Regions from separate parts of the Bradyrhizobium sp. AC87j1 genome, predicted to be linked through region 2. Evidence: riboswitches for the same ligand, from Rfam matches in the RefSeq annotation. Region 2 holds a riboswitch; the other holds the start of a gene.
What was found. A riboswitch is a leader RNA that binds a small molecule or an ion and turns the genes downstream of it on or off. The one in region 2 is predicted to bind cobalamin.
Positions count from the first base shown of each region.

Region 1: it holds a riboswitch for cobalamin, as region 2 does, so the genes downstream of both, CV770_RS16275 (DUF1636 family protein) here and CV770_RS05425 (TonB-dependent receptor) in region 2, are expected to answer to the same signal.

Region 1 covers NZ_PTFE01000027.1:6,379-13,724, forward strand. The annotation lists gene cobW (cobalamin biosynthesis protein CobW) at 1-1,030, opposite strand, end outside; gene CV770_RS16275 (DUF1636 family protein) at 1,027-1,401, opposite strand; cobalamin riboswitch at 1,497-1,716, opposite strand; gene cobO (cob(I)yrinic acid a,c-diamide adenosyltransferase) at 1,757-2,392, shown strand; gene CV770_RS16285 (cobyric acid synthase) at 2,398-3,846, shown strand; gene cobD (threonine-phosphate decarboxylase CobD) at 3,835-4,800, opposite strand; gene cbiB (adenosylcobinamide-phosphate synthase CbiB) at 4,812-5,753, opposite strand; gene cobU (bifunctional adenosylcobinamide kinase/adenosylcobinamide-phosphate guanylyltransferase) at 5,875-6,381, shown strand; gene cobS (adenosylcobinamide-GDP ribazoletransferase) at 6,378-7,160, shown strand; gene bluB (5,6-dimethylbenzimidazole synthase) at 7,165-7,346, shown strand, end outside.
Region 2 covers NZ_PTFE01000005.1:137,554-144,899, reverse strand. The annotation lists gene CV770_RS05430 (hypothetical protein) at 836-1,417, opposite strand; gene CV770_RS05425 (TonB-dependent receptor) at 1,482-3,719, opposite strand; cobalamin riboswitch at 3,834-4,048, opposite strand; gene CV770_RS05420 (hypothetical protein) at 4,092-4,355, opposite strand; gene CV770_RS05415 (hypothetical protein) at 4,456-4,665, opposite strand; gene CV770_RS42465 (hypothetical protein) at 4,804-4,980, opposite strand; gene CV770_RS05410 (adenylate/guanylate cyclase domain-containing protein) at 5,105-6,841, opposite strand; gene CV770_RS05405 (transglycosylase SLT domain-containing protein) at 7,159-7,346, shown strand, end outside.

The DNA.
Region 1 (7,346 bases), on a different contig from region 2:
TACCTAGTCCTGCCTTGATGGCGGCCTCGTCGATATCGCCGTGCTCGCCGATCACGACGAGCTTCGACCGCCTGTGACCTGCGCCCCAGGGCTTGTCGAACTGATGGCGCACGCGCTGGCCGACCGCCTGCAGCAAGAGGCGCATCGGCTTGCCCGCAACCGCGATATAGCCTTTTGCGCGCAGCACGTTCTGCTCGCGCGCCAGCTTCTGGACGGATGCGACCAGCGCATCGACGTCGGCGACTTCAGGAAGGTCGATCACGACGGAGGCGAAATCATCGTGCTCGTGCTCTTCCTCGCCGTCATGATGCGAGGGACGCGCGGCGAGATCGTTCTCGGCGGCAGCGCCAAGACCGAGGATGACGCGCGCATCGATCGCACCGTCGGTCACGGGGAGCATCGGCACGCGGCGCGGCATCTCGGCGGTGATGGCAGCCTTGGCCGCTTCAAGTCCCGCCGCCCCAGCGAGGTCGGCCTTGGTCAGCAGCACGATGTCGGCGCAGGCGATCTGATCCTCGAACACTTCCGACAGCGGCGTCTCATGGTCCAAATTCTCGTCCGCGGCGCGCTGCGCTTCGACTGCAATCGGATCCGGTGCAAAGCGGCCAGCGGCGACAGCCTCGGCATCCGCCAGCGCGATCACGCCGTCGACGGTGATGCGCGAACGGATCTCCGGCCAGTCGAATGCCTTCAGCAGCGGCTTCGGCAGCGCCAGGCCCGAGGTCTCGATCAGGATGTGATCGGGCCGCACCGGCCGCGCCAGCAGTTTTTCCATGGTCGGAATGAAATCGTCGGCAACCGTGCAGCAGATGCAGCCGTTGGCGAGCTCGACGATGTTTTCCTCCGGGCAATTGGCGTCGGCGCAGGATTTCAATATCTCGCCGTCGACGCCCTCACTGCCGAACTCGTTGACGAGCACGGCGAGCTTCTTGCCGCCGGCATTGCTGAGCAGATGCTGGATCAGCGTCGTCTTGCCAGAGCCGAGAAAACCGGTGACCACCGTCACGGGGACTTTTGCGAGCGAATTCATTCGGCGGCCTCCGGCACGACGGCAATGGGGGGAATGCGGGCAAGCGACTGCTTGCGGAATATTTCCGGCCGGCTGCGCCAGGGCACGAGGCCGTCAGGCGCGGCCGCATAGGCCGCGGCGCCTGCGACCACATCCTGCGCATTCGCATCCGACAGGCGGCCATAGACGTAAGACCACCGGCCGGGCGCGCTGAGCGCGACCGAGCAACCCTGATTGCAGGCCGACAGGCATTCGACGGGAACCACATTGACGCCTTCGGGCACGCCGGCGTCGAGGATCGCACCATGCAGGCGCTTGCCGGGCGTCGCCTCGCCCTCGCCAGGCGTCTCGCCGGCACGGCAGGTGATGCAGACGTGAAGTGTGACGGTCATCGCCTCTTCCAGATAACAGCGGGAGGCGATGAGGCACACGGACCATTCTTCAGAAGGCCCGTTTTCCCCGTCGCGGAACACCCCGTCCGCCGGTCCAAAACTCGTCCGCGCAGGCAGGTCTCCCGGCTTGCGGAGCAGGGTTTTCCCCTTCGATCCCCGCCTTCCCGATTCCCGCGGGAATCAGTGGCTTCGGACATCTCTCCGGTCACGGTCGCGGGGGCGGCTGCATTTTGGACCCAAATCTTGCCGATTCGGACCCTATCGCATTCCCTCTTCGCCTGTCATAGGACAGGAACCAACGCTGGGCCACCATTTGCCGGTGGCCGCCACTTGTCAAGCCGAAGGACCGGGACCGATGACGCCTGAACCGGATACAAAAACGGCCGAGGAAACCGACGCTCGCCACGCCACGAAAATGGCGAAGAAGAAGGCCGCCCGCGACAAGATCATGGCGACCAAGAGCGGCGAAAAGGGCCTCATCATCGTCCACACCGGCGCCGGCAAGGGCAAGTCCTCCTCGGCCTTCGGCATGATCGTCCGCTGCGTCGCCCATGGCTTCCCCTGTGCGGTCGTGCAGTTCATCAAGGGCGCCTGGGATACCGGCGAGCGACGCCTGCTCACCGGCCATTTCGGCGACCTCTGCCAGTTCCACGCCATGGGCGAAGGTTTTACCTGGGAGACGCAGGACCGCGCCCGCGACATCGCCGCCGCGCGCGCCGGCTGGGAGAAGGCCAAGGAGCTGATTCTCGATGAGAGCCTGCGCATGGTCGTGCTCGACGAGATCAACATCGCGCTGCGCTACGACTATCTCGACATCGCCGAGGTCGTCGAGTTTCTGACCACCTCGAAGCCACCGATGACGCATGTCGTGCTCACCGGCCGCAACGCCAAGGACGAGTTGATCGAGATCGCCGATCTCGTCACCGAGATGACGCTGGTGAAACATCCCTTCCGCTCCGGCATCAAGGCACAGGCCGGCGTCGAGTTCTGAGTTCGATGGCACGCGCGCTGATGATCCAGGGGGCCGGCTCGGACGTGGGCAAGTCGCTCATCGTCGCCGGTCTCGCGCGTGCCTTCACGCGGCGCGGCCTGCGCGTGCTCCCGTTCAAGCCGCAGAACATGTCGAACAATGCCGCCGTCACCATCGACGGAGGCGAGATCGGCCGTGCCCAGGCGTTGCAGGCCCTCGCCGCCGGCGTCGAGCCGCACACCGACATGAACCCCGTGCTGCTCAAGCCCGAGACCGATGTCGGCGCGCAGGTGATAGTCCACGGAAAGCGCATCGCGACCGCGCGTGCGCGCGACTACGCGGCCATGAAGCCCTCACTGATGGGCGCAGTGCTGGAGAGCTTTGAGCGGCTGAAGGCGCGCGCCGATCTCGTTCTGGTCGAAGGCGCGGGCAGTCCGGCCGAGGTGAATTTGCGTAAGGCCGACATCGCCAATATGGGTTTTGCGCGCAAGGCCGACGTGCCGGTCGTGCTGGTCGGCGACATCGACCGCGGCGGCGTCATCGCCCAGCTGGTCGGCATCAAGACGGTGATCGACCCCGACGATGCCGCGATGATCCGAGGCTTTGTCATCAACAAGTTCCGCGGCGACCCCACGCTGTTCGACGATGGCTACAAGCTGATCGAGCAAAAGACCGCATGGCGCGGCCTTGGCGTGCTGCCCTGGTTCGCCCGCGCCGGCGAGCTGCCGGCCGAGGATGCGCTCGGCCTGAGCGACGCGCGAAAGCCCGGCCAATGCAAGATCGCGTGCCTGGCGCTGTCGCGGATCGCTAATTTCGACGATCTCGATCCGCTCAAGCTCGAAGCGAGCGTCGATCTCGTGATGGTACGCCCCGGCGAAGCCATCCCCGGCGATGTCCGCCTCGTCATCATCCCCGGCTCGAAATCCACCCGCGGCGATCTCGCCTTCCTGCGCGTGCAGGGCTGGGACATCGATCTGCTCGCGCATCACCGCAGGGGCGGCCATGTTCTCGGTCTCTGCGGCGGCTATCAGATGCTCGGGCGCAGCGTCGCCGACCCTGACGGCATCGAAGGCTCCGCAGGCGACACGCCGGGCCTCGGGCTCCTGGACGTGGACACGGTGATGAGTCCGCAGAAGACGCTGACGCGTGTCGCGGCCGTGCATGCCGACACGGACCAGCCAATCGAGGCTTACGAAATCCACATCGGCCGTACTGACGGGCCGGACCGCACGCGGCCGTTTGCGACACTGAACGGCGAGCCCGAAGGCGCGATCTCGCGCGATGGCCGCGTGCAGGGCAGCTATCTGCACGGCCTGTTCACGTCGGATGATTTCCGCAAGGCGTACCTCGCAAAGCTCGACATTCCCGCTGGCAACGAGCCCTACCACGCCAGGGTCGAAAGCGCGCTCGAGGCGCTGGCCGACCACATCGAAAAGCATCTCGACGTCGAAGGACTGCTCGCGCTAGCGCGCTAGCACCTCGGCAAGGCGCATCCATTCGGCTTCGCTGCCGGGAAGCCCGAGCCGAAGCCATGTCGGCTTTTGCGCGAAGACGCGCGACCAGATCTGGCTTCGTGCCAATCTGTCTTGCGCGGCGAGCGAGTCGGGCGTCTCGTAGAGACGGAAAAGCGGCGTCCCCCCAAGCAGCATCCAGCCCTGCGCTTGCGCAATGGCGTCGAGGCGAACACAGTCCCGGGCAAGTCGCGCTGACGTGGCCTCGGCCCAGGCGTCGTCGCGCAACGCGCGAGAGCCGATCGCGATCGCCGCTCCCGAAACCGGCCATGGCCCCGACATCGACGCAAGCTTGCCAATGTCGGCGGCATTGCCGATCACGAAGCCGAGCCGCAGGCCGGCAAGGCCATAGAACTTTCCGAACGAGCGCAGGATCAGCAGTCCCGGCCGACCGGCTTCCGATGCAAGCGACAGCTGCGGAACGGCATCGACAAAACTCTCGTCGATGACGAGACGGCCGACGCGCGACAGCAGTGCGAGCAGATCCTTTGGTGCATGATGCTGACCGCCGGGATTGTTGGGATTGACGACGATGGCGAGATCCGCGCCCGCCAGCGCGTCGAGCTCCCCGACCTCCTGGACATCCCAGCCTGCGGCCGACAAAACTCCTGCGTATTCATTGTAGGTCGGTCCGAGGATGCGGGCGCGGCCGGTTGGTACCAGTTGCGGTAGCAATTGAATGGCAGCCTGCGCGCCGCCCATCGCAACGATCGGTGCGCTGGTGCGATAGGCATGCTGCGCCGCCTGATGCAGGGCGTTGATGTCGGATCGCGAGGGCAGCGCATTCCAATGGTGCGGATCGATCTCGCCCACGGGATAAGGCAGCCGGTTGATCCCTGTCGACAGGTCAATCCAGTCCTCCGCGCGTCCGCCAAAACGCTGCTGTGCCAGATCCAGATTTCCACCGTGCTCGCGCATGTCCCGTTCTTTCACGCGAAAGCCAGAATCGCAAGGGTGCCAACGAGCAGCAGCATGGCGCGGCGGTAGACCGTCAGTGCCTCGGCGATATCAGCGGAGCGCGGATCGCGCGCGCCTTCGTTGAGCCAGGGCTCGTCGGTCGCGCTGCCTTGATAGATGCGGGGGCCGCTGAGCCGGACGCCAAGCGCCCCCGCCATGGCCGCCTCCGGCCAGCCGGCATTGGGCGAGCGGTGACGGCGTGCGTCGCGCGTCATGCACGACAGCGCCTCCGATCGCCGCGGCGCTAACAGCACGAACAAAAATCCGGTCAGCCGCGCCGGAATGAAATTGGCGACATCGTCAATGCGCGCCGCCGCCCAGCCGAAGGCCTCGTGCCGCTCGTCGCGATGGCCGATCATGGAGTCCAGCGTGTTGATCGCCTTGTAGCCGAGGATGCCCGGGAGGCCGAACAACGCGCCCCAGAACACCGGCGCCACGATGCCGTCGGAGGCATTTTCCGCAAGGCTCTCGATCGCCGCGCGCGCGATGCCGGCTTCATCGAGCGCTGCGGGATCGCGGCCGACGATGCGCGAGACCGCGTCGCGCGCGGCGGCGATATCGCCAGCCAGCAATGGATTTGCGACGGCGGCCACGTGATCATGCAGCGAGCGCAGCGCAACCAGCGGCCAGGCCAGGATACCGACCAGCACGATCTGGATCCAACTCGAGGAAAGCAAGGCCTGAAGCGCGCAGCCGATCGCAACGGAAAATGCGATCACCAGGAGCGCTCCGGCGACACCAGCAGCGCGGCGGAGCGCTGGCGGATCTGACGCGCGATTCCAGCCGTGATCGATTGCACCGATCAATCGACCCAGCCAGGTCACGGGATGACCGATCCGCGCGAACAGCCACGACGGCCAGCCCAGGAGGGCATCCACCGCCATCGCCACCACCATCGCACCCGCAAAGCCCACACACGCCTCCTGTCCCGCCCCTGTTGCGCAAAGCGAAGGCAGAGCGCAAGCCCCCGCCCGGCTGATTTCGGCTTTGTCTTTGGCCGCGTTTGGTGATTAGTCAGGCTCACAGGAGACCTTTATGGCCGTCATCTTGATCACGGGCGGAGCGCGATCGGGCAAGAGCACCCACGCGGAGAAGCGCGCCCTCAGCTTTCCGGGCCAGCCCGTCTACATCGCGACGGCCGAGGCGCTCGATGCCGAAATGGCGGTGCGCATCGCGAAGCATCGAGCCAAGCGCGCGGCCGTCGACTGGATCGAGCGTGAGGTATCGCTCGATCTCCTGCAAGCGCTGATCGACACCGACGGCGGCGGCCCGAGGCTGGTGGATTGCCTGACCTTGTGGCTCTCCAACATGATGCATGCGGGACGTGACTGGGAGTACGAACTGATGAAACTCGCCGCCTTCCTCCGCGGTCAGAAGAGCCCCGTCGTCTTCGTCACCAACGAGGTCGGCCTCGGCATCGTGCCCGACAACGCGCTGGCGCGTAGCTATCGCGACGCCGCCGGAATCATGAACCAAGTCATCGCGGCGGTTTCCAACGAGGTCGAGTTCGTCGTCGCCGGTCTCCCGATGAAACTGAAATGATGCTGCGCGCCGAATTTTTGCGGGACGTCATCGCCGATCTCAGGATGGCGGCGTCGTTCGTCACGATCCTTCCCGTGGCGTCGTCCAAGCCCGCGGCCGATGGCGCCGTCGCGCGTGCGACATGGGCGCTACCCGTGGCTGGACTGCTGGTCGGCCTTGCCGGCGCTTTCGTCTACAAGGTCGCCATCCGCTTCGGACTGACGCCGAACATTGCCGCCCTGCTCGCGCTGGCCACGACCGCCCTCATCACCGGCGCGCTGCACGAAGACGGTCTTGCCGATACCGCCGATGGGCTCGGCGGCGGCCGCACGCGCGAGCGCAAGCTCGAGATCATGCGCGACAGCCGGATCGGGACCTACGGCGTCTGCGCGCTGATCCTGTCGTTCGGCCTGCGCTGGAGCGCACTCGCGGCGATCGCCGATCCCTTGCTGGTTGCATTTGCACTGTTGTCAGCGCATGCCGCCGCCCGCGCCGGCGTGCCGGCCTTCATGTCACTGGTACCGCCAGCGCGGCCTGACGGGCTGTCGGCGAGCGCGGGGTCGCCGCCGGGCCGCAGCGTCGCCATCGCCTTCGCTCTTGGAACGCTCGCGCTCGCTCTCGCGTTGGGGCCGGGCAAGGCGCTGGTCGGCCTGATCCTGCTGTCGCTCGCCGGCCTGTTGCTGGCGCGGCTTGCCGTGCGCCAGATCGGCGGGCAGACCGGCGACATCCTCGGCGCATTCGAGCAGATCGGCGAGATCCTCATTCTGCTGGTCGCGGCATCCTTCCGGATGGGAGGCTGATCTCATGGTCGAGTTCGACGACACCTTCCGTCAGCACTTGCGCGAGCTGTTCGTGTGGCGCCGCGACGTCCGCCGCTTTCGAGCTGACCCGCTGCCGGCCGGCGCCATCGATCGCCTGATCGAGACGGCTTGCCTTTCGCCCTCGGTCGGCCTCAGCCAGCCCTGGCGCTTCGTCACCGTCGATGA
Region 2 (7,346 bases):
CGCACAAGGCGGGCAACTGAATGTGTGGATGCACACGCCTTCTCGTCCTCGCGGCGCATTCGCCCGAGCTTTGCTTGGTCGCTCCACCCTCTAAGCCAAGAGGGCGCAGGGAAGGCCGGGTGCTGGCTCGCACCCGCGGTCCGCTGCGCGAAATGCACACGCAGAAAGAACCGCACAGCAGCATACAGGTGGTGCCGATCACTCGGCCTTCCCTGCGCGATGGCTGGACGGCTTATGCCGTGATCTCCCGGGAGCCGACCATTCCTTCTGGCCTCCCTCGCCCCGCGAATTGGATGATGCAGTCTGCCCGGTTGGGCTCGCTCGCACCTTCGCGAAGGCTTGACCGTAGCAACGACGGCCAGGACCACACGGTTTTGCCGTACGCACGGCCCGCCATTTCGCCGCAGTATTCCCAGCCCTGTCGACGAAGCCGGAAACTTACAGACGAGACGAAGCCTAGCAGCGCCGCTCGTCCGCACGCGGTTACGGACTCACAGGGACTACCCGCCCTGCCCGCACCTCTCATGCCGACGCTGCCGCGTCCACCGCAAGCCCGGCTCGCGACAGTGACGACCACATAGTCGCCCCTCTTGGGTGAGCCGGGATGGGCGACACATACGCCGAAACCGAATTTCGGTAAAGTGGAATATTTTCGGCGACGAGGATTGACAGAGGGCGACACAGGCACGATCGCGTAGCCCGGATGGAGCCAACGGGTCGGCGCGGAGCGCCGCCCGATGACAGGCTCCGCGCAATCCGGGACGGTGCGAGATGCCGGGCGAGCGGCCCCGGATTACGCTTTCGCTCCATCCGGGCTACGGCCACGATCGGCCGCTCAGGCCGATATTGCTCGCTTGCGTCCGGCCGGATCGATCAGACGGACGATCTCACAGATCGCGACGAGGGCGGCGAGCCAGACCGCGCTGGTCAGTCCAATGCGCATCACGATGGCGGCGGTGAAGGCGCCCTCGCCGCCGAGGAACGGCGTCGCGGCGAGCAGCGCGAGCTCGTAAATGCCGTAGGCGGCGATGAGCGTGATCGCCAGCGCCAGCGGCCTGCGGCCCTGCGGCAGCAGGCCGAGCACCGTCGACGAGGCCGCGGTCGCCAGAAGCGCAGCCGCGCCGATCACGAAGCCCCAGGCAATCGTGCTGGAGTCAACGGGATAATGCAGCACGCCGAAACCGATGGTCTGGTTGACGAGCCAGGCACCGGTGACGACGAGCAACGCCGGACGCTGCGGCAGCATCGCCGCGGCAATGACGGCGAAGGCCGCGAACGGCGTGGCGCAGGCGAACGCAAAACTTGCGAGCGCGCATGACGCCGTCAGCAGCGCAAAGCAGAACATCGGCGCAAGGCGCGGCGCGACCGGGTGAAGCCGGAAGCGATCGTCGCCAGACGGCAGGATGCTGAGAGCCATGGGTGAATCTCCTTCTCTTTCGAATGCTAATCCATTTGAGGGCACCTGACAGCCCTGACGAAAATCAGAACGTTGCGCCGGCCTTGAGCAGATAGGTGCGGCCGGGCAGCGGATAGGCGCTGAAGCGGCCGTCCGTGAAGGTGCTCGCGATGGCATAGTCGTAGTAGAGCGCGTTCAGCACGTTGTTGACGCTGAGGGACCAGAAGTAGCGCTCAACCTGGCCGCTGAGCTTGAGATCGATCGTGCCGTTGGCGGGGATCGGCTTCTGGGTGCCCGCCTGGTCGTTGTCCATGCGACGCTCGCTCCAGAAGCGCGCGGTGGCATCGAGCACCACGTAATTCTGCCAGATGTTCCAGGTGACGCCCGCACTCGCCGTGTAGCGCGAGACCAGCGGCACGTCGTTGCCGGCCCAGATGCCTTCGCGGAAGACCGCGCTTGTATAGGCCACGCCGGAGCGCAGCAGCAGGGCGTCGTTGACGCGATAGGATAGACTGGTCTCAGAGCCGTAGCGGCGGGTCGGATCAAGATTGGTGTTGTAGAACAGGACCGGATTGAAATGGACCTCGTTGGTGAGATCCATCAGATAGACACTGCTCTGCAGCTGCAACCCGCCGCCCTTGATGCGAACACCGCCCTCAATGTCCTGCGAGGTCTGGGTCTTGAGCTGGAACGTTTGCGGGATCGCAGCGAAGGTAAAGGGATCGAACGAAGGCCCTGAGGACAGGCGCTCGTCGACATCAGGCGTGCGGAACGCGCGCGCAACGCGGCCGAACAGCGAGACCTGGTCGTTGAGGCGATGCTCGGCGCCGAGATGCAGCGCATATTGGGTCTCGTTGCTCGTCAGCGGCAGCGCGCCGATGTCGGCGTTGAACGGAGCTGCCGGGTCGAAATTGTCGCGTGCCGCAAGCCTGACGTTCTGCACACGCGCGCCGTAGGAGATGTCCGTCGTGGGCGCGATTCCCAATGTGTGCTGGAAATAACCCGCAACCGTCTGCTGCCTGAGGTCGTAATTGTGCCATGGGGAGAGCCCCTGCCCGGCGCCGCGGTTCTGCTCAAAGCTCGCATCGTAATAGTCGATGCCGGTCAGGAGCTGCGACGGCATGCCGAGCAGCAGGCTCTTCACGCTGAGCCGCGGCGTGATCGACCATGTCGTCAGATGGGAACCGACATAGGTCGACGTGAAGAACGCCGGAACCGGCGTCGGGGTGGAGAAGAAAGCACTCTGCTGCTTCTTGTCGCGCACGCCGCCGTCGACGATGAGATCGACGCCGTTGACCAGGGTCTTGGTGAAACCCGCAGTCGCGCCAAAACCCTGCTGGTTGGCGTAGTTGAAGGGCGTGCTGGTCCCTCGCCGGTTGGCCCTGAGCTCGTCGAGGCCGATGGAGGGATCGACAGTGCGGCCGCCCGGCAGTCGCAGCTCCTGATTGTCGCCAGTGACGGTGAGAAAAGCGGTCAGGCCGGGCGTGGTGTAATTGAGATTGCCGACGCCATTCTGCTGGGAATAGCGGTTGTTGTCGCGATAGCCATCGGTCCTGACCGTATTGCCGTAGAACGAGGTCGACCACGGACCCGAATTGAGTGAGGTCGACACGTTGCCGAGCCTGGTGTTGAACGAGCCGAAGCCAGCCTCGATGCGCGCGGTCACGGGCGGTCCGCCAACGCCATTTTTGGTGACGATGTTGATCACACCGCCGACCGCGTTGTCGCCGTAGAGCACCGCGCCGGAATTGCCCCGCGTGATCTCGATGCGTTCGATCGAATTGAGCGGGATGGTGGAGAGGTCCACCTGCGCCATGTCGACGTCGTTCAACCGCCGTCCGTTGACCAGCACCAGCGTGTTGGCGGTGGCAAAGGCGCCGAAGCCACGCAGGTCCACGCTGGTCTTGGCGCCGATCTGACCGCCATAGAGCGTCGTGATCTGGGCCCCCGGCGTCTGCGTCGCGATGATCTCGGCAAGCGTCTGCGACGGCGAATGCGCAATATCCGCGGCCGTGATGACGGTCGTGGCAGCCCCGACGACGCCGCCGCTGCCGGCGGCAGCCTCACCGCCGGAGCCGGATGAGCCGGCGCCATTGCCTGCCGGCGCGACATTCGTCCTCACCCGCTGCCGCGTCGCCTCGCCGTCACCGATCGCCCTGGCGCGCGTGCGGTTCTGATCGTCGGGCCTGGTCACCTCGATCGGCGGCAATTGCTCGGCAAGCGCCTGCCGGGCGAAGGCGGAGGACAGATCGAGCGAATGGAGGGAAACGGATGCGAGCAGGCCGGCGCTGAGGCGCCTGGCAGCAGGGACAAGACGGGACACAATTGTAACCTCGGTATGACGTCAGTGGCACGTCACAGCGAACGAGGTTTCACGGCAGAGCGATGGATTGCTCCGGTGAAGCTAATGTCTGTACTCCCCGACCGACATCTTCGCGTGTGACCACGGCTGACGGCAGGTCTCCTGGCTCGCGGGTCGTGACCTTTCGTCGCCTTCCCAGGACCGAGATTCCCAGTGGCATGAGACGAAAGATTCACCGCTTACAGTTGCGGGGGCAGCCGTGGCGTTGAGACAAATCCCTGCGTTGGGACAATCCCGCACCACATTCCCTTTTGATCTCCGTGAGGAGAACCGTCGCCGATCATTTACGAGCCGTTGGCCCCGGGAGTCAATCGACCGGTGCATGCCGGGCGCTCAGGTCCGCCCTCGCACCCGTTGCGCCTGGGCCCAGGCGACAGCGACGTCGCGCGGCGGAACATCGACGCGCTTGATCGGGGTCAATTCGCCGGAGGCCGAGACGATGGCGGTCTCCTCGCGGCGACAGCGCGTGCAGACAAAGCGCACCTCGTGCGGAGACGCCGACCAGCTCGACCGCTTCACATTGGCCGCCATCGGCCAGGCATCACAATGCGAGCACGACACCAGAAATCGACCGGGATCGAGCATACCCATTTCCATCGGACTCCACGTCCTGCCCACTTGCTTCAATGATTAACCCAAGTGAATCGTTCCGGTGTCCCAGCACCGCCACTGGGTGCGCTGCGAGAAAGCGGTGGCCTCAGCGCGCGCCCCTGAGGGTGCAGGAGGTGGTGCAGGTGACCGTGGTGCCGCGATCGCATGATTTGCAGGCACTGACGCACTGGTTCATATCGCGGGGATTGTAGCTGTAGTTCCGCATCGGGCAGGTCGGCGTCGAGCCGGTGATATCCTGCTCCTGGTCGCAGGCCGCCGTCATGAGCGCGAATATGATCACGGCAACGAGGCGCATGTGATTGCCCTGTCAAGCATGGCAAATGACACTCGCGAGGTGCGCTGCATTGCAGCTAACCCCGGCCTTTCCACCACGAGCGATCGCTCGCGAGGTCAAGGATGCGCGCCAAACCTTAAGAACGGATTGCAGCCGGCGTCAGGCAGCAGCCTTGGTCGCGATCGCCTGCCGCATGTCCACCGCCAGCTGACGGTACTGTTCCGAGAGTTTCAGATAGAACTCGCGCTTGGTGCTGTCGGTGGCGAGCTTGGCGATCAGCTCGCATTCGGCGGTGAGCGTCTCGAACCGTTCCAGCCTGTCCTGAAGTTCCGTCATCGGCGTGTCCCCGTCAAACGCCTCAAGGACATCCAACCTAAGCCCGGGAAATAGGTCACGGCGAACATCGTTATCGAGTAGAAACGTTTTTTCCGGACAGGGCGGGCTGGCGCAACAAAAACGGCTATTTCTGCTCCTGGCGCCAGGCACCGTCCCACCCCTCCTCCGGCGGCTTGGCCTCGAATTGCGCGATGCGGCCGAGCATCGTACGCGAGGGACCGTCGCCGGGGACGGCTTCGAGCGCGGCGTTGAAAGCGGCGCGCGCCTCGTCGAAGCGGCGGGCCCGATAGGCGGCGAGCGCTTCGGCATAATGCGTGCGCAGGCTGTCCTGCGCGCCGGTGAGTGCGCCCGCCCGCGCCATCACCTCGAAGATCGGCTGCGGCGCGCTCTGGCCGGCGACCGCCAGACGATCGACCTCGCGCAGCTCGAGCCGCGCTCCGATCGCATCAGCAGTTGCCTGCGAGATCAGGATGCGGGTGCCGTAGACCTTGTTGACGGCCTCCAGCCGCGAGGCCAGGTTCACGGCGTCGCCCATCACGGTGAAGCTCATCATCAGCTCGGAGCCGATGCTGCCGGTCAGGACCTCGCCGGTGGCGATGCCGATCCGCAGGTCACACGGCGCCGGCATGGCGCGGATGCCGAGCAGGTCGGGCAGCTGCTTCTGCAGCGCGGGCACCTGGTCGACCATCTCGGTTGCGGCGATGCCGGCCAGGAGCGCCTGCTCGTCCTCCTCGATGAAGGGCGGGCCCCAATAGGACATGATGGCGTCGCCGATATATTTGTCGATGATGCCGCGATTGCCCCTGATCGGTCCGGACATCACCGTGAAATAGTGGTTCATCACCCTGACGAGGCCGCGCGGGGTCATGCCCTCGCTCATCGAGGTGAAGCCGCTCATGTCGCAGAACATGATGGTCATGACCCGGCGCTCGCCGTCGATCGCGACTTCGGGCCGGTCGATCAGCCCCTGCACCACCTTGGGATCGATGTAGCGGCCAAAGGTCTCGCGGATGCGCTCGTTGTGCCTGAGCTGCTCGGTCATGCGGTTGAAGGCCGCGGCGAGCTCGCCGATCTCGTCCTGCGTGGATACGGTGATGGTCTTGTCGAAGCGGCCGGCCTCGACCTCGCGGGTGCCGGCGAGCAGTAGCCGCACCGGGCGCGTGATACCGCTGGACACCAGGAGCGCGAAGGCAAAGCCGACGATCGCCGCGAGCACAGTCACAATGGCGGAGATGACGATCGCCTGATGCTGACGGCCGATCACTGTCCTTGTCGAGGCAAAGACCTGCTTCAACATGTCCGCGCGGATGGTGTCGATCCTCTGATTGAACTGATCGCGCAGTGTATCGAGATGCTCCAGCGTGCCACGCACCTCGGTCATCTGCTTGTCATCGACCTGCTTGAGCAGCTTGGCATGATCCTCATTCATTGCCTGCCGAAGTTCGGTGAGCGCGGTTTCGATGCGCGTCTCGATCCGCGCCAGCCCGGCATTGTCGGACGGCGTTCTGGAATCGTCGATGATCGCGTTGATGAGCGTGCGTGCGGCCTCCGCCTCGTCGTCGATCTTGCGATCGGCCTCCTCAAACTCTCGCAAGCGCGCCGCGTAGGCTTCCTCCTCCGACGGCGCCTGCATTTTCATCATCACCATTCGCCGCAGCGCCACCGACCGCTCCAGCGAGCGAATGTTGGCACGCGCCAGATGTCCATAGGCCGGGATGTAGCGGTTGGTCAGCTCGTCGAGGAGGATTCCGACCTGGCTCGACATCACCATCGACAGGATCGAGGTGACCAGCATCAGGACGATCAATCCGAGGGCGATACCGACGATCTTGCGCCTGATCGACTGGTTGAAAATCGGCATAGAAGGACAAAAGCCAAAGGGACGGAGCGAGGGAACTCCATACACCGGATCTGGCTGCGGGAACACGCGCAATCTGGGCTTGTGACGCCCAGAACCAAGCCAAGCCGTCGCGCGGGCCCGGATCGTTAACAAAGGTTAACCGAACTGACCTTCGCTCCCGAGCCGAAGTTCCCTCGTCACATCCGTATTTTGCCGCATTGTTGCGACAGCGTGGGGAATGCGAAACGATGCCGTAGCATCGTTTTCGATGTCGTTGATTCTCAAGCCGCATGTCGTCGCGGACCTTGGTTTGTAGTGGTTCGCAGGGGGACCATGGGATGAACCAGTGCCTACGCTCGCTCGCGTGTCTCGTTGCCGTGGCCGCAATGGCCCTCCTTCCCACCGAGCTGGCGGCCAAAAGCAGCCACAAATCGTCCGCACCGAAAAAATCGCATGAGGCGAAAGCCGGCAAGCAACATCATGCGGTGGCCAAGTCCCGTCACGGCAGGCATGCCGAGGCCAAGCG